Regions from separate parts of the Metabacillus sp. cB07 genome, predicted to be linked through region 4. Evidence: a T-box and tRNA genes for the amino acid it is inferred to sense, from the RefSeq annotation. Region 4 holds a T-box; the other regions hold tRNA genes.

Region 1 (4,194 bases), 1.7 Mb from region 4:
TCCTTCACCAAAAACTCCGTGTGCTTTACCCATTCATCCGGAGTCTTGCCACCAATAACGGTTTCTCCTCCGTTATGGCCATGACTTTCTTCAGCTGCAGCCGCATCCGCTTTCGTCTCATGAACCGTACCAAACGGATGGTTTGGAGGAGCATAGATCGAATAAAGTTTCAGCGGAGATTTGCCCGTATTGGTGACATTGTGCCACGTTCCGGCCGGTATGATGATCGCCGTATCATCATAGACGTTTCGCATGAAAGGCAATTGGTCTTTGCTCTTGCCCATCTGAACAATCCCCTGCCCCTCTTCAACCCGCAGGAACTGATCAACATCAGGATGCATCTCCAAACCGATATCTTCACCCGGATTAAGACTCATTAACGTAAGCTGCAGGTGAGTTCCTGTCCATAACGCCGTCCGGAAATTATTGTTCAGCAGCGTCGCTTCATTAATATTAATAACAAATGGCTCTTTTCCATAATCCTTTAATGAGAGTCTGTAATCACCCATCTCAGAGGGGTAGCTGCCTGGATAGTTCCAATAGGCCGGTTCTCTGTAGTAATTGTTCATCGGTGCATGAACTTGAGGATAATAAGGATTTGGATACCAATAATTCGGATAATAATACATTCTTCTCCACCCTTTCAGCGCATATAAAAGCATCATATGCAGGGAGGTGGGCGGGGGGTACTTGGGGTTGAATTTATATGATTGAGTCAACACGATGGGCGTTCAGATATAACAAAAAAGCCAATGCTCTGTTTGCTTAGAGCATTGACTTTGCTTGTTTTTATGTAAGCTATAGATGCCGGTGATCGGGGTCAAACCGACACTCCAGAAGCAACTATTTCTCCATTTTTCTAGAGCTACTATCCAATCGATTTGAAGCACTATCTAACTTCTCATTAACAATATCAAGAGACTTAAATAATGAATTGAAAATAGGAACAGCAATTTTATATAGTAGGACAAAAATAAAACTAAAAACTGAAGTGACAAAACGTATAACACTACCGGAAAATACCCAAGTTACTTTAAAAAGTAGTTCTATTATTAATAAAATGGATCTGACAAGCCCACTAAATGGAAACGTCGGAATAATGTTTCTCAACTTTTCTATATATTGAAAAACAATATAGTAAATTCCCGGAAAAAATTTGTCAATAAAGCCAATGATTGAAAATACAACTCCATAATTAATGAACAAATTTAATAACTCATTATCATTGAAATAATAGGTTTGGTTATATTCGTTATACAAAGCATTATGTTCTATTAACCCCATAGTGAAAAGAAACTCAATAAAAAGATATATTAGATTATACATTGTTACAAACATAACCAACTTAAATTTAAATAGTATCCATCCTATTATGATTAGAAAAGCTACCTTAATCCAAGAATTTAATTCTACTGTTGAACATTTGGGAGACACCTTTTTATTTTCCTTAAATCTACTCCTACTATTTAGCTCATTCATATTCTACCCCTCTAACATAAATACTTATAATTCATGTATATGGATATATTATACAACAAACGAAAAGACTTTTAGTGCTTTTTATTCATTAATATTTACCTACTCATATAAAGATTATTTATCATTTGACTTAATAGTAAAAATATCTTTTAAATAATTCCTCTTTCGTGCAAATAAATATTTTTATATAAAAAAAGACTTCCTAACATGTTGTTAGAAAGTCTTTAGATTTATTACTTTTTAGATACCGGTGGTCGGGGTCGAACCGACACTCCAGAGGAACACGATTTTGAGTCGTGCGCGTCTGCCAATTCCGCCACACCGGCAAATTGATCATTTTCTTGAACTGGATACTGGTTGATGCCGAGGACCGGAATCGAACCGGTACGGTAGTCACCTACCGCAGGATTTTAAGTCCTGTGCGTCTGCCAGTTCCGCCACCCCGGCTAAGGGTGAGTTCATAAAAATTGGAGGCGACACCCGGATTTGAACCGGGGATAAAGGTTTTGCAGACCTCTGCCTTACCACTTGGCTATGCCGCCTTAAGATTCTGGAGCGGAAGACGGGATTCGAACCCGCGACCCCCACCTTGGCAAGGTGGTGTTCTACCACTGAACTACTTCCGCATTCGCTGTAATTGTATCTTATGCAGCTGGTGCACAAAGATGACTGTTAAAGTGAAAATGGCTGGGCTAGCTGGATTCGAACCAGCGCATGACGGAGTCAAAGTCCGTTGCCTTACCGCTTGGCTATAGCCCAAAACAAAAATAAAAACCCTAATAAGTAAAAAGGGGCGACTGATGGGAATCGAACCCACGAATGCCAGAGCCACAATCTGGTGCGTTAACCACTTCGCCACAGCCGCCATTATACTATATAAGATTAATTAAATTGGCAGGGGTAGTAGGACTCGAACCCACACCGGAGGTTTTGGAGACCTCTGTTCTACCTTTAAACTATACCCCTGTATTCTTTTTTAAAAATGGTGGAGGGGGACGGATTCGAACCGCCGAACCCTGAGGGAGCGGATTTACAGTCCGCCGCGTTTAGCCACTTCGCTACCCCTCCACATTTCAGTGGTGCCGGCAAGAGGACTTGAACCCCCAACCTACTGATTACAAGTCAGTTGCTCTACCAATTGAGCTACACCGGCATATAAGTGTAAATGGTGGCTTGGGACGGAATCGAACCGCCGACACAAGGATTTTCAGTCCTTTGCTCTACCGACTGAGCTACCAAGCCTTTATAAAAATGGCGGTCCCGACCGGGATCGAACCGGCGATCTCCTGCGTGACAGGCAGGCATGTTAACCGCTACACCACGGGACCATTTGGTTGCGGGGACAGGATTTGAACCTGCGACCTTCGGGTTATGAGCCCGACGAGCTACCAGACTGCTCCACCCCGCGATAATAATAAGGTAATTCTTTTTCGTCCCGATAAGTTGGTGTTAAACCTGCTTGACCGTTACGCTGCTGCTTTGAATTTTCATGGTGGAGGATGACGGGCTCGAACCGCCGACCCTCTGCTTGTAAGGCAGATGCTCTCCCAGCTGAGCTAATCCTCCGCAGTGAAAATATGTTGGTGACCCGTACGGGATTCGAACCCGTGTTACCGCCGTGAAAGGGCGGTGTCTTAACCGCTTGACCAACGGGCCATAAAGTTGTGGCGGAGAGCAAGGGATTCGAACCCTTGAGACGGGTTACCGCCTACACGATTTCCAATCGTGCTCCTTCGGCCACTCGGACAGCTCTCCAAAATGGCTCCGCAGGTAGGACTCGAACCTACGACCGATCGGTTAACAGCCGATAGCTCTACCACTGAGCTACTGCGGAATAATAATTTTCACCAGCCTGGCAACGTCCTACTCTCACAGGGGGAAACCCCCAACTACCATCGGCGCTAAAGAGCTTAACTTCCGTGTTCGGCATGGGAACGGGTGTGACCTCTTTGCCATCATCACCAGACATAGTGACAAAAATTATTATACTATGAAATCCGAAGATTTCAAGCTTTTTTTTGAAAGAAGTTATTCTTTCAAAACTGAATAACGTTTGATAACAAGATTCACGTGCAATTTACGCTTAGTTAGACTGTGGTTAAGTCCTCGAACGATTAGTATCTGTCAGCTCCACACGTCACCGCGCTTCCACCTCAGACCTATCAACCTGATCATCTTTCAGGGTTCTTACTCACAAATGTGATGGGAAATCTCATCTTGAGGGGGGCTTCATGCTTAGATGCTTTCAGCACTTATCCCTTCCGCACATAGCTACCCAGCGATGCCTTTGGCAAGACAACTGGTACACCAGCGGTGCGTCCATCCCGGTCCTCTCGTACTAAGGACAGCTCCTCTCAAATTTCCTGCGCCCACGACGGATAGGGACCGAACTGTCTCACGACGTTCTGAACCCAGCTCGCGTACCGCTTTAATGGGCGAACAGCCCAACCCTTGGGACCGACTACAGCCCCAGGATGCGATGAGCCGACATCGAGGTGCCAAACCTCCCCGTCGATGTGGACTCTTGGGGGAGATAAGCCTGTTATCCCCGGGGTAGCTTTTATCCGTTGAGCGATGGCCCTTCCATGCGGAACCACCGGATCACTAAGCCCGACTTTCGTCCCTGCTCGACTTGTAGGTCTCGCAGTCAGCTCCCTTGTGCCTTTACACTCTGCGAATGATTTCCAACCATTCTGAGGGAACCTTTGGGCGCCT
Region 2 (4,194 bases), 1.3 Mb from region 4:
GCACGTTGAAAAGTGCGGGGATGAGGTGTGGGTAGCGGAGAAATTCCAATCGAACTTGGAGATAGCTGGTTCTCTCCGAAATAGCTTTAGGGCTAGCCTCGAGTATGAGAGTCTTGGAGGTAGAGCACTGATTGGACTAGGGGCCCTCATCGGGTTACCGAATTCAGTCAAACTCCGAATGCCAAAGACTTGCTCCTCGGGAGTCAGACTGCGAGTGATAAGATCCGTAGTCAAGAGGGAAACAGCCCAGACCGCCAGCTAAGGTCCCAAAGTATACGTTAAGTGGAAAAGGATGTGGAGTTGCTTAGACAACCAGGATGTTGGCTTAGAAGCAGCCACCATTTAAAGAGTGCGTAATAGCTCACTGGTCGAGTGACTCTGCGCCGAAAATGTACCGGGGCTAAACGTATCACCGAAGCTGCGGACTGTTCTTACGAACAGTGGTAGGAGAGCGTTCTAAGGGCGTCGAAGCCAGACCGGAAGGACTGGTGGAGCGCTTAGAAGTGAGAATGCCGGTATGAGTAGCGAAAGAGGGGTGAGAATCCCCTCCACCGAATGCCTAAGGTTTCCTGAGGAAGGCTCGTCCGCTCAGGGTTAGTCGGGACCTAAGCCGAGGCCGAAAGGCGTAGGCGATGGACAACAGGTTGATATTCCTGTACCACCTCCTCACCATTTGAGCAATGGGGGGACGCAGGAGGATAGGGCAAGCGCGCTGTTGGATATGCGCGTCCAAGCAGTTAGGCCGGGAAGTAGGCAAATCCGCTTCCCATATAAGGCTGAGCTGTGATGGCGAGGGAAATTTAGTACCGAAGTTCCTGATTCCACACTGCCAAGAAAAGCCTCTAGCGAGGTGAGAGGTGCCCGTACCGCAAACCGACACAGGTAGGCGAGGAGAGAATCCTAAGGTGAGCGAGAGAACTCTCGTTAAGGAACTCGGCAAAATGACCCCGTAACTTCGGGAGAAGGGGTGCTTTTTAGGGTGAATAGCCCTGAAAAGCCGCAGTGAATAGGCCCAGGCGACTGTTTAGCAAAAACACAGGTCTCTGCGAAGCCGCAAGGCGAAGTATAGGGGCTGACGCCTGCCCGGTGCTGGAAGGTTAAGGGGAGAGGTTAGCGCAAGCGAAGCTTTGAACCGAAGCCCCAGTAAACGGCGGCCGTAACTATAACGGTCCTAAGGTAGCGAAATTCCTTGTCGGGTAAGTTCCGACCCGCACGAAAGGCGTAACGATCTGGGCACTGTCTCAACGAGAGACTCGGTGAAATTATAGTACCTGTGAAGATGCAGGTTACCCGCGACAGGACGGAAAGACCCCGTGGAGCTTTACTGCAGCCTGATATTGAATTTTGGTACAGCTTGTACAGGATAGGTAGGAGCCTTGGAAGCCGGAGCGCAAGCTTCGGTGGAGGCATTGGTGGGATACTACCCTTGCTGTATTGAAATTCTAACCCGCAGCCCTTACCGGGCTGGGAGACAGTGTCAGGCGGGCAGTTTGACTGGGGCGGTCGCCTCCTAAAATGTAACGGAGGCGCCCAAAGGTTCCCTCAGAATGGTTGGAAATCATTCGCAGAGTGTAAAGGCACAAGGGAGCTTGACTGCGAGACCTACAAGTCGAGCAGGGACGAAAGTCGGGCTTAGTGATCCGGTGGTTCCGCATGGAAGGGCCATCGCTCAACGGATAAAAGCTACCCCGGGGATAACAGGCTTATCTCCCCCAAGAGTCCACATCGACGGGGAGGTTTGGCACCTCGATGTCGGCTCATCGCATCCTGGGGCTGTAGTCGGTCCCAAGGGTTGGGCTGTTCGCCCATTAAAGCGGTACGCGAGCTGGGTTCAGAACGTCGTGAGACAGTTCGGTCCCTATCCGTCGTGGGCGCAGGAAATTTGAGAGGAGCTGTCCTTAGTACGAGAGGACCGGGATGGACGCACCGCTGGTGTACCAGTTGTCTTGCCAAAGGCATCGCTGGGTAGCTATGTGCGGAAGGGATAAGTGCTGAAAGCATCTAAGCATGAAGCCCCCCTCAAGATGAGATTTCCCATCACATTTGTGAGTAAGAACCCTGAAAGATGATCAGGTTGATAGGTCTGAGGTGGAAGCGCGGTGACGTGTGGAGCTGACAGATACTAATCGTTCGAGGACTTAACCACAGTCTAACTAAGCGTAAGTTGCACGTGAATCTTGTTATCAAACGTTATTCAGTTTTGAAAGAATAACTTCTTTCAAAAAAAGCTTGAAATCTTCGGATTTCATAGTATAATAATTTTTGTCACTATGTCTGGTGATGATGGCAAAGAGGTCACACCCGTTCCCATGCCGAACACGGAAGTTAAGCTCTTTAGCGCCGATGGTAGTTGGGGGTTTCCCCCTGTGAGAGTAGGACGTTGCCAGGCTTGTGAACAAATCATTATATTATTCCGCAGTAGCTCAGTGGTAGAGCTATCGGCTGTTAACCGATCGGTCGTAGGTTCGAGTCCTACCTGCGGAGCCATGCTTCCATAGCTCAGTCGGTAGAGCACTTCCATGGTAAGGAAGAGGTCATCGGTTCAAGCCCGGTTGGGAGCTTACATTACAACTTCAACTGGCCCGTTGGTCAAGCGGTTAAGACACCGCCCTTTCACGGCGGTAACACGGGTTCGAATCCCGTACGGGTCACCATTGTTTTTTTATGTGAAATACTAAACATTCTTTTCTTCTGGAGGATTAGCTCAGCTGGGAGAGCATCTGCCTTACAAGCAGAGGGTCGGCGGTTCGAGCCCGTCATCCTCCACCATAAGAATTAAATAATCTTACTTCAAATGCCGGTGTAGCTCAATTGGTAGAGCAACTGACTTGTAATCAGTAGGTTGGGGGTTCAAGTCCTCTCGCCGGCACCACTGAAATGTGGAGGGGTAGCGAAGTGGCTAAACGCGGCGGACTGTAAATCCGCTCCCTCCGGGTTCGGCGGTTCGAATCCGTCCCCCTCCACCATTTTATTTAGACAAGCTGGAATTGAATAGTTTTTGTCTGGACTGTAAATAATAAGGTTAGTTAACATAAACCTTTTTACGGTCAATTCCAATTTTATAAATTACATACTTTCATTGGGCTATAGCCAAGCGGTAAGGCAACGGACTTTGACTCCGTCATGCGCTGGTTCGAATCCAGCTAGCCCAGCCATTTTCTTTTGAACTGTGTGTCTGCGCAGGATCTTAAGACTGAATTCATTTATGTGCCATTAGCTCAGTCGGTAGAGCATCTGACTTTTAATCAGAGGGTCGAAGGTTCGAGTCCTTCATGGCACACCATTTTTCCTTAATATGCGGGTGTGGCGGAATTGGCAGACGCGCTAGACTTAGGATCTAGTGTCTTTGACGTGGGGGTTCGAGTCCCTTCACCCGCATGATGTTGCGGAAGTAGTTCAGTGGTAGAACACCACCTTGCCAAGGTGGGGGTCGCGGGTTCGAATCCCGTCTTCCGCTCCATATTCGGGGCCTTAGCTCAGCTGGGAGAGCGCCTGCCTTGCACGCAGGAGGTCAGCGGTTCGATCCCGCTAGGCTCCATCTTTAAACCTAAGACTATATGGTCTTAGGTTTTTTTGTTTTCCAAAAATGGTTCGGAGGAGTTATTGAGTCATTTATTTAACAGAAAACTCTGTATATATATACATAATTTTGTCGAGTTGAGTCATCTCCCTTTTTGAACGTACAATAGAGGCACAGGCTTCTAATAAGGGGGATGATTGAGATGAAAGAAAGAATATCAATTATTGGAGTACCAATGGATCTTGGACAAATGCGCCGCGGTGTCGATATGGGGCCGAGTGCGATTCGATATGCCGGTGTTGTTGAGAGATTAGAAGGGCTCAGCTATAAGATTGAAGATAAGGGCGATATTGAGATTGGTCGTGCGAACAGAGAAGAAGAAGCAGCCAATAACCTGAGAAATTTGAAAGCGGTGTCAGAGGCCAGTGTGAAGCTTTCAGATCAGGTGGATGAAGCGATCAAATCGGGTTCTTTTCCACTTGTTTTCGGCGGAGACCACAGCATTGCAATCGGGACGCTTGCAGGGGTGTCAAAGCACTATGAGAATCTCGGAGTCATCTGGTACGATGCCCATGGCGATTTAAACACTGGAGAAACGTCACCATCAGGCAATATTCATGGTATGCCTCTTGCTGTCAGCATTGGAATCGGTGATGAGGCACTCACGAGAATTG
Region 3 (4,194 bases), 220 kb from region 4:
ATCATATATGCTCCCATAATAGGAATGGTGGGCCTAAATGGACTCGAACCATCGACCTCACGCTTATCAGGCGTGCGCTCTAACCAGCTGAGCTATAGGCCCATTATTGGAGCGGGTGATGGGAATCGAACCCACGACATCAGCTTGGAAGGCTGAGGTTTTACCATTAAACTACACCCGCAGTAAATAAAGATAAAATGGGGCGACTGATGGGAATCGAACCCACGAATGCCAGAGCCACAATCTGGTGCGTTAACCACTTCGCCACAACCGCCACTATCTGTAAAATGTCTAAAGCTAAAATATTTGCAAAAGAAAATGGTGGCTTGGGACGGAATCGAACCGCCGACACAAGGATTTTCAGTCCTTTGCTCTACCGACTGAGCTACCAAGCCTTTATAAGAATGGCGGTCCCGACCGGGATCGAACCGGCGATCTCCTGCGTGACAGGCAGGCATGTTAACCGCTACACCACGGGACCATTTGGTTGCGGGGACAGGATTTGAACCTGCGACCTTCGGGTTATGAGCCCGACGAGCTACCAGACTGCTCCACCCCGCGATAATAATAATTAGTGCTGATTTGTTTTGCTGAAGATAAAAGAAATGGAGGAGGTAGAGGGATTCGAACCCCCGCGGGGTTTGACCCCCCTGTCGGTTTTCAAGACCGATCCCTTCAGCCGGACTTGGGTATACCTCCGTATGGAAAATAGAATGGTGGACCTTGTAGGACTCGAACCTACGACCGGACGGTTATGAGCCGTCTGCTCTAACCAACTGAGCTAAAGGTCCTTTTTTGGTAGCGGCGGAGGGAGTCGAACCCACGACCTCACGGGTATGAACCGTACGCTCTAGCCAGCTGAGCTACACCGCCCCAGGAACAAAGTCAATTACTTCTATTAAAATGGTGGAGCCTAGCGGGATCGAACCGCTGACCTCCTGCGTGCAAGGCAGGCGCTCTCCCAGCTGAGCTAAGGCCCCTTAAATCTATGAAAATGGTCGGGAAGACAGGATTCGAACCTGCGACCCCTTGGTCCCAAACCAAGTGCTCTACCAAGCTGAGCTACTTCCCGTAATATGGCGCGCCCGATAGGAGTCGAACCCATAACCTTTTGATCCGTAGTCAAACGCTCTATCCAATTGAGCTACGGGCGCATATTAAATGTGTGTGGTGCCGAGGACCGGAATCGAACCGGTACGGTAGTCACCTACCGCAGGATTTTAAGTCCTGTGCGTCTGCCAGTTCCGCCACCCCGGCTTATTCAAAGAGCGGAAGACGGGATTCGAACCCGCGACCCCCACCTTGGCAAGGTGGTGTTCTACCACTGAACTACTTCCGCAATATCATGCGGGTGAAGGGACTCGAACCCCCACGTCAAAGACACTAGATCCTAAGTCTAGCGCGTCTGCCAATTCCGCCACACCCGCATATTAAGGAAAAATGGTGTGCCATGAAGGACTCGAACCTTCGACCCTCTGATTAAAAGTCAGATGCTCTACCGACTGAGCTAATGGCACAAATATAGTAAATCTGGTGGTGCCGGCGAGAGGACTTGAACCCCCAACCTACTGATTACAAGTCAGTTGCTCTACCAATTGAGCTACACCGGCATGTCCAAAAAAATCATATGGTGGAGGATGACGGGCTCGAACCGCCGACCCTCTGCTTGTAAGGCAGATGCTCTCCCAGCTGAGCTAATCCTCCGGGTTTAATTTTTGTCAGCAGCCTGGCAACGTCCTACTCTCACAGGGGGAAACCCCCAACTACCATCGGCGCTAAAGAGCTTAACTTCCGTGTTCGGCATGGGAACGGGTGTGACCTCTTTGCCATCATCACCAGACATAGTGACAAAAATTATTATACTATGAAATCCGAAGATTTCAAGCTTTTTTTTGAAAGAAGTTATTCTTTCAAAACTGAATAACGTTTGATAACAAGATTCACGTGCAATTCACGCTTAGTTAGACTGTGGTTAAGTCCTCGAACGATTAGTATCTGTCAGCTCCACACGTCACCGCGCTTCCACCTCAGACCTATCAACCTGATCATCTTTCAGGGTTCTTACTCACAAATGTGATGGGAAATCTCATCTTGAGGGGGGCTTCATGCTTAGATGCTTTCAGCACTTATCCCTTCCGCACATAGCTACCCAGCGATGCCTTTGGCAAGACAACTGGTACACCAGCGGTGCGTCCATCCCGGTCCTCTCGTACTAAGGACAGCTCCTCTCAAATTTCCTGCGCCCACGACGGATAGGGACCGAACTGTCTCACGACGTTCTGAACCCAGCTCGCGTACCGCTTTAATGGGCGAACAGCCCAACCCTTGGGACCGACTACAGCCCCAGGATGCGATGAGCCGACATCGAGGTGCCAAACCTCCCCGTCGATGTGGACTCTTGGGGGAGATAAGCCTGTTATCCCCGGGGTAGCTTTTATCCGTTGAGCGATGGCCCTTCCATGCGGAACCACCGGATCACTAAGCCCGACTTTCGTCCCTGCTCGACTTGTAGGTCTCGCAGTCAAGCTCCCTTGTGCCTTTACACTCTGCGAATGATTTCCAACCATTCTGAGGGAACCTTTGGGCGCCTCCGTTACATTTTAGGAGGCGACCGCCCCAGTCAAACTGCCCGCCTGACACTGTCTCCCAGCCCGGTAAGGGCTGCGGGTTAGAATTTCAATACAGCAAGGGTAGTATCCCACCAATGCCTCCACCGAAGCTTGCGCTCCGGCTTCCAAGGCTCCTACCTATCCTGTACAAGCTGTACCAAAATTCAATATCAGGCTGCAGTAAAGCTCCACGGGGTCTTTCCGTCCTGTCGCGGGTAACCTGCATCTTCACAGGTACTATAATTTCACCGAGTCTCTCGTTGAGACAGTGCCCAGATCGTTACGCCTTTCGTGCGGGTCGGAACTTACCCGACAAGGAATTTCGCTACCTTAGGACCGTTATAGTTACGGCCGCCGTTTACTGGGGCTTCGGTTCAAAGCTTCGCTTGCGCTAACCTCTCCCCTTAACCTTCCAGCACCGGGCAGGCGTCAGCCCCTATACTTCGCCTTGCGGCTTCGCAGAGACCTGTGTTTTTGCTAAACAGTCGCCTGGGCCTATTCACTGCGGCTTTTCAGGGCTATTCACCCTAAAAAGCACCCCTTCTCCCGAAGTTACGGGGTCATTTTGCCGAGTTCCTTAACGAGAGTTCTCTCGCTCACCTTAGGATTCTCTCCTCGCCTACCTGTGTCGGTTTGCGGTACGGGCACCTCTCACCTCGCTAGAGGCTTTTCTTGGCAGTGTGGAATCAGGAACTTCGGTACTAAATTTCCCTCGCCATCACAGCTCAGCCTTATATGGGAAGCGGATTTGCCTACTTCCCGGCCTAACTGCTTGGACGCGCATATCCAACAGCGCGCTTGCCCTATCCTCCTGCGTCCCCCCATTGCTCAAATGGTGAGGAGGTGGTACAGGAATATCAACCTGTTGTCCATCGCCTACGCCTTTCGGCCTCGGCTTAGGTCCCGACTAACCCTGAGCGGACGAGCCTTCCTCAGGAAACCTTAGGCATTCGGTGGAGGGGATTCTCACCCCTCTTTCGCTACTCATACCGGCATTCTCACTTCTAAGCGCTCCACCAGTCCTTCCGGTCTGGCTTCGACGCCCTTAGAACGCTCTCCTACCACTGTTCGTAAGAACAGTCCGCAGCTTCGGTGATACGTTTAGCCCCGGTACATTTTCGGCGCAGAGTCACTCGACCAGTGAGCTATTACGCACTCTTTAAATGGTGGCTGCTTCTAAGCCAACATCCTGGTTGTCTAAGCAACTCCACATCCTTTTCCACTTAACGTATACTTTGGGACCTTAGCTGGCGGTCTGGGCTGTTTCCCTCTTGACTACGGATCTTATCACTCGCAGTCTGACTCCCGAGGAGCAAGTCTTTGGCATTCGGAGTTTGACTGAATTCGGTAACCCGATGAGGGCCCCTAGTCCAATCAGTGCTCTACCTCCAAGACTCTCATACTCGAGGCTAGCCCTAAAGCTATTTCGGAGAGAACCAGCTATCTCCAAGTTCGATTGGAATTTCTCCGCTACCCACACCTCATCCCCGCACTTTTCAACGTGCGTGGGTTCGGGCCCTCCATTCAGGGTTACCTGAACTTCACCCTGGACATGGGTAGATCACCTGGTTTCGGGTCTACGACC
Region 4 (4,194 bases):
TGTCAACTGTAAAGGATGCGATGGACCTTGCAAAGCAGGAGCACAGAAAGTACCAGGACTGGGCTTCAAAGAAAACATCTTCCGGCAGAAAAATCGTCCGGAAAGAAACCCTGCCCGAGTATTTACAGCAAAGCGAAGAACGTGCAGTTCCAGCCGCAGAACAGGATGACGAAGCAACAGAGCTCGAACGGAAACGGCTTGAAGAAAAGCTCAGACAGTACAGGGAACAAAATTAATCTCAGGCGGAGGTGAACAAAATGGAATCCATCAACAAATCTCTTGGGCGTCTTTCAGGCCGGGAGGATTTTCAGAAGAGGCTGGGTGCCATGAAGGCTCAGATCATGCAAAATCCGGATATCCAGGAGTTTCTGCATGAAAACAGTTCTGAAGTGAATGAAGAAATGATCAACAGAAGCCTGATCAAACTCTATGAATACATTGGACAAAGCAAGCGCTGCGCCGACTGCCCGAGTCTCCGAGAATGCAAAAATCTAGTAGAAGGCTATCATCCGAAGCTCATCCTTCAGGGAAAAACCATTGACCTGAAATATGAGGTCTGCCCGACGAAAGAAGCGGATGACGAACGGAAAAAACAGCAGTCGCTCATCAAGTCCATGTTTATTCCCCGGGACGTTCTGAATGCAACCCTTGAAGACATCGACCTCAAGGAAGCAAGCAGGCTGAAGGTTGTGGACATGGCCCTCAGCTTCAGCAGGGACTATCAGGAGGGCAAGTACCGCAAAGGGCTGTACTTATACGGACCGTTCGGGATCGGCAAAACCTATATTCTCGGAGCGATTGCAAACGAACTGGCAAAGAAAAAGATTCCTTCCATGCTAGTGTATGTGCCGGAATTTTTCAGAGAATTAAAAAGCTCCATGCATGATCATTCGCTGGAAGAGAAGGTTGAGGCGGTTAAAAAGGTAAAGGTGCTTATGCTTGATGACATTGGCGCCGAGGCGATGTCAAGCTGGGTGCGCGATGATATTCTCGGGTCAATTCTCCAATACCGCATGCTTGAAAACCTTCCAACGTTTTTCACCTCCAATTTCAGCATGAAAGATCTTCAGTCGCATTTAAGCGTTACACAGCGGGGCGAAGAAGAGCCTGTAAAATCAGCGAGAATTATGGAGAGAATCAAGTATCTGGCAGAACCGTTCGAACTGAAAGGCCGCAACTGGCGCGAAAGATAGAAAAAGCAGTATACCGCAAATTCTGCGGCGTGCTGCTTTTTTTAGGTTTGTGATTCTAATTGTTCTTCTCTGGCCATATACATGGAATCAGGTATTGGCTAAAAGGGGGGACAACCTTGATCAAAGTATTTTTTAATTCTCCGGATGAAGCAGAAAGATTTTATACAATGCTTGTCCTTAAGCAGAATCGGCGGAACGTTGAATTGTGCATAATTGACGGAAACGGAGTCGGGGTTTCGGCAAGTGATTTTGATGCGGCGGCAAGAACGCTTTTTATTCCGGCGCTTGCGTCTTATATTCTTAAATACAATGAATCACGTCTTATGCTTTCGATCATCAGGGACCGCTTTTATTTTCATGAGCCTGAAGAGCAACAGCAAATCATACATATTGCAGAGGCGATCATTGAAGGTGAACGGACGGAAATTCCCGGCGCAAAACAGCTCCCCGTGAGAGAAACGCCGATTTATGAAGCGTTGAATGACTTTATTAAGCCTGATCTAGCATTTGCTCTTTCATCTTTTATAAAATTCCGTCTCCACAGCTATGTGGAGCGTTTATATAAATATATTGAGCTTGCGATTGAAGAGTATAAGCTTGAACAGGAATATCAGACGTTTATTCATAGTTTAAGAGAGTATGCCATGAACAGGGAAACGAAGGCAGAGGTCATTCATATTGTTCATGAACAGGACCTGACCGTTTATAATGAACATTTTTCAGAAATCAGCAAAGAGGATTTAGCGGGGCATATTGACAGGACGTTCGTTCATCAGCACCCGATGTATATCGATGCTTCCCTTTTGGCTCCACTTGTCTCCATAGCCCCAGGGAGGATCCACCTGTATACAGATTCACCTGATTATGGAATGGTGCAGACGATCCAGAATATCTTTCTTGAACGAGTCAGCATTTATCCAAGAAAGATGGCAGGCGTTTAAAATTCAGCTTCCGAAAGGGAAAAAGCGGAATCGGCTTGATTTCCTCCCGGAATGCTTTTATAATACGTTATGAATAGAAGAAATGTTTTGATGAGGACACGGGTGAGTTATCACGGCTCAAAGAGAGGGAAGACACGGCTGAAAGCTTCCCAGTACGAATAACCTGCTTACCGCCTCTGAACTTCAGCTTTGAAAAGGACTCGGGTCCCCAGTAAGTGCTGACGGGAAATCCCGTTACAGATCTTTTTTGAGCCATTCACTGTGCGTATTGTGAATGGAAACAAGGGTGGAACCACGGCGAATAATCACTCGTCCCTTATTTTAAGGGACGAGTTTTTTATTTTTTAAGAAAACATGCAAGGAGTGACGACAGGATGTCAATTGTAAACATTACTTTTCCGGACGGAGCTGTAAAGGAATATCAGGCAGGCACCTCAACTGAAGATATTGCAACCTCCATCAGCCCGGGTCTTAGAAAAAAATCCATTGCCGGTAAACTGAACGGTGAACTGATTGATTTGAAAACACCGATCGAGCAGGACGGGAGCATTGAAATTGTCACACTCGACAGCCCGGATGCTCTGGGAATCATCCGCCACAGCTCTGCCCACGTACTGGCCCAGGCAATTAAGCGATTATATGGAGATGTAAAGCTTGGAATCGGTCCTGTTATTGAAAACGGGTTCTACTATGACATCGATATGGAAGAATCCATCTCAGCTGAGGATCTGCCGGCGATTGAAAAAGAAATGAAGAAGATCATCAATGAAAACATAGAGGTTGTGCGCAAAGAAGTAACACGCGAAGAAGCAAAGGCTCTGTATGAAGAAATCGGCGATCACTTAAAGCTTGAACTGCTTGATGCCATTCCTGAAGGGGAAAAAGTGACCATCTATGAACAGGGCGATTTCTTTGACCTCTGCCGCGGAGTGCATGTTCCTTCAACAGGAAAGCTGAAAGAATTTAAGCTCTTGAGTGTAGCCGGCGCATACTGGCGCGGGGACAGCAACAATAAAATGCTGCAGCGCATTTACGGTACGGCTTTCATTAAAAAAGCAGACCTTGATGAGCATCTGCGCCTGCTTGAAGAAGCGAAAGAGCGCGATCACCGCAAGCTTGGAAAAGAACTGAGCCTGTTTACAACGTCTCAAAAAGTAGGACAGGGTCTTCCGATCTGGCTTCCAAAAGGCGCGACAATCCGCCGCATCGTAGAACGCTACATTGTGGATAAAGAAGAACGTCTGGGCTACCAGCATGTGTATACACCTGTGCTTGGCAGTGTCGAGCTGTACAAAACATCCGGACACTGGGATCATTATCAGGATGACATGTTCCCTGCTATGTCCATGGACAATGAGGAACTTGTTCTTCGTCCGATGAACTGCCCGCATCACATGATGGTGTACAAGCACGATATTCACAGCTACCGCGAACTTCCGATTCGCGTGGCGGAGCTTGGAACGATGCACCGCTATGAGATGTCAGGAGCTCTTACAGGCCTGCAGCGTGTCCGCGCGATGACACTGAATGACGCCCATATCTTTGTCCGCCCTGACCAAATCAAGGATGAATTTATCCGGGTTGTAAAGCTTGTTGAAGAAGTTTATAAAGACTTTGGCATCAATGACTATTCCTTCCGTCTTTCCTACCGCGATCCGGAAGACAAAGAGAAATACTTTGACGATGATGCGATGTGGGAAAAAGCACAGAGTATGCTTAAATCTGCTATGGATGAGCTTGGCCATGACTATTTTGAAGCAGAAGGGGAAGCGGCGTTCTATGGTCCTAAGCTTGATGTTCAGGTCCGCACAGCACTTGGAAAAGACGAAACGCTTTCTACTGTGCAGCTTGACTTCTTATTGCCTGAACGCTTTGATCTGAATTATGTCGGCGAAGACGGCAAACAGCACCGTCCGGTTGTTATTCACCGCGGGGTTGTCTCAACGATGGAACGTTTTGTGGCCTTCCTGATTGAAGAGTACAAAGGGGCGTTCCCGACTTGGCTTGCTCCGACTCAGGTTCAGGTGATCCCGGTTTCGCCTTCTGTTCATCTTGATTAC

Evidence for each region. A T-box is a leader RNA that pairs with one kind of tRNA and senses whether it is charged. The one in region 4 lies ahead of thrS (threonine--tRNA ligase), so its partner is inferred to be a tRNA-Thr.
Region 1: it has a tRNA-Thr gene. The T-box ahead of thrS (threonine--tRNA ligase) is inferred to sense a tRNA for this amino acid. The anticodon was not compared.
Region 2: it has a tRNA-Thr gene. The T-box ahead of thrS (threonine--tRNA ligase) is inferred to sense a tRNA for this amino acid. The anticodon was not compared.
Region 3: it has a tRNA-Thr gene. The T-box ahead of thrS (threonine--tRNA ligase) is inferred to sense a tRNA for this amino acid. The anticodon was not compared.

What each region holds. Positions count from the first base shown of each region.
Region 1 is NZ_CP069296.1:624,303-628,496, reverse strand. It holds gene JOJ89_RS03310 (cupin domain-containing protein) at 1-629, opposite strand, end outside; gene JOJ89_RS03305 (hypothetical protein) at 844-1,479, opposite strand; tRNA gene JOJ89_RS03300 (tRNA-Leu) at 1,725-1,805, opposite strand; tRNA gene JOJ89_RS03295 (tRNA-Leu) at 1,841-1,926, opposite strand; tRNA gene JOJ89_RS03290 (tRNA-Cys) at 1,948-2,021, opposite strand; tRNA gene JOJ89_RS03285 (tRNA-Gly) at 2,031-2,105, opposite strand; tRNA gene JOJ89_RS03280 (tRNA-Gln) at 2,164-2,238, opposite strand; tRNA gene JOJ89_RS03275 (tRNA-His) at 2,272-2,344, opposite strand; tRNA gene JOJ89_RS03270 (tRNA-Trp) at 2,372-2,445, opposite strand; tRNA gene JOJ89_RS03265 (tRNA-Tyr) at 2,463-2,547, opposite strand; tRNA gene JOJ89_RS03260 (tRNA-Thr) at 2,557-2,632, opposite strand; tRNA gene JOJ89_RS03255 (tRNA-Phe) at 2,646-2,721, opposite strand; tRNA gene JOJ89_RS03250 (tRNA-Asp) at 2,732-2,807, opposite strand; tRNA gene JOJ89_RS03245 (tRNA-Met) at 2,811-2,887, opposite strand; tRNA gene JOJ89_RS03240 (tRNA-Val) at 2,970-3,045, opposite strand; tRNA gene JOJ89_RS03235 (tRNA-Glu) at 3,061-3,135, opposite strand; tRNA gene JOJ89_RS03230 (tRNA-Ser) at 3,145-3,234, opposite strand; tRNA gene JOJ89_RS03225 (tRNA-Asn) at 3,239-3,313, opposite strand; rRNA gene rrf (5S ribosomal RNA) at 3,330-3,445, opposite strand; rRNA gene JOJ89_RS03215 (23S ribosomal RNA) at 3,574-4,194, opposite strand, start outside.
Region 2 is NZ_CP069296.1:170,701-174,894, forward strand. It holds rRNA gene JOJ89_RS00965 (23S ribosomal RNA) at 1-2,146, shown strand, start outside; rRNA gene rrf (5S ribosomal RNA) at 2,274-2,389, shown strand; tRNA gene JOJ89_RS00975 (tRNA-Asn) at 2,413-2,487, shown strand; tRNA gene JOJ89_RS00980 (tRNA-Thr) at 2,489-2,561, shown strand; tRNA gene JOJ89_RS00985 (tRNA-Glu) at 2,580-2,654, shown strand; tRNA gene JOJ89_RS00990 (tRNA-Val) at 2,694-2,769, shown strand; tRNA gene JOJ89_RS00995 (tRNA-Thr) at 2,797-2,872, shown strand; tRNA gene JOJ89_RS01000 (tRNA-Tyr) at 2,882-2,966, shown strand; tRNA gene JOJ89_RS01005 (tRNA-Gln) at 3,081-3,155, shown strand; tRNA gene JOJ89_RS01010 (tRNA-Lys) at 3,208-3,283, shown strand; tRNA gene JOJ89_RS01015 (tRNA-Leu) at 3,298-3,378, shown strand; tRNA gene JOJ89_RS01020 (tRNA-Gly) at 3,386-3,460, shown strand; tRNA gene JOJ89_RS01025 (tRNA-Ala) at 3,466-3,538, shown strand; gene rocF (arginase) at 3,723-4,194, shown strand, end outside.
Region 3 is NZ_CP069296.1:3,286,126-3,290,319, forward strand. It holds tRNA gene JOJ89_RS16840 (tRNA-Ile) at 26-102, opposite strand; tRNA gene JOJ89_RS16845 (tRNA-Gly) at 108-181, opposite strand; tRNA gene JOJ89_RS16850 (tRNA-His) at 199-274, opposite strand; tRNA gene JOJ89_RS16855 (tRNA-Phe) at 320-395, opposite strand; tRNA gene JOJ89_RS16860 (tRNA-Asp) at 406-481, opposite strand; tRNA gene JOJ89_RS16865 (tRNA-Met) at 485-561, opposite strand; tRNA gene JOJ89_RS16870 (tRNA-Ser) at 607-699, opposite strand; tRNA gene JOJ89_RS16875 (tRNA-Ile) at 715-791, opposite strand; tRNA gene JOJ89_RS16880 (tRNA-Met) at 797-873, opposite strand; tRNA gene JOJ89_RS16885 (tRNA-Ala) at 905-980, opposite strand; tRNA gene JOJ89_RS16890 (tRNA-Pro) at 996-1,072, opposite strand; tRNA gene JOJ89_RS16895 (tRNA-Arg) at 1,078-1,154, opposite strand; tRNA gene JOJ89_RS16900 (tRNA-Leu) at 1,169-1,257, opposite strand; tRNA gene JOJ89_RS16905 (tRNA-Gly) at 1,268-1,339, opposite strand; tRNA gene JOJ89_RS16910 (tRNA-Leu) at 1,347-1,427, opposite strand; tRNA gene JOJ89_RS16915 (tRNA-Lys) at 1,442-1,517, opposite strand; tRNA gene JOJ89_RS16920 (tRNA-Thr) at 1,535-1,610, opposite strand; tRNA gene JOJ89_RS16925 (tRNA-Val) at 1,629-1,704, opposite strand; rRNA gene rrf (5S ribosomal RNA) at 1,725-1,840, opposite strand; rRNA gene JOJ89_RS16935 (23S ribosomal RNA) at 1,969-4,194, opposite strand, start outside.
Region 4 is NZ_CP069296.1:3,067,633-3,071,826, reverse strand. It holds gene JOJ89_RS15805 (replication initiation and membrane attachment family protein) at 1-236, shown strand, start outside; gene dnaI (primosomal protein DnaI) at 258-1,193, shown strand; gene ytxC (putative sporulation protein YtxC) at 1,310-2,134, shown strand; T-box leader at 2,213-2,454, shown strand; gene thrS (threonine--tRNA ligase) at 2,509-4,194, shown strand, end outside.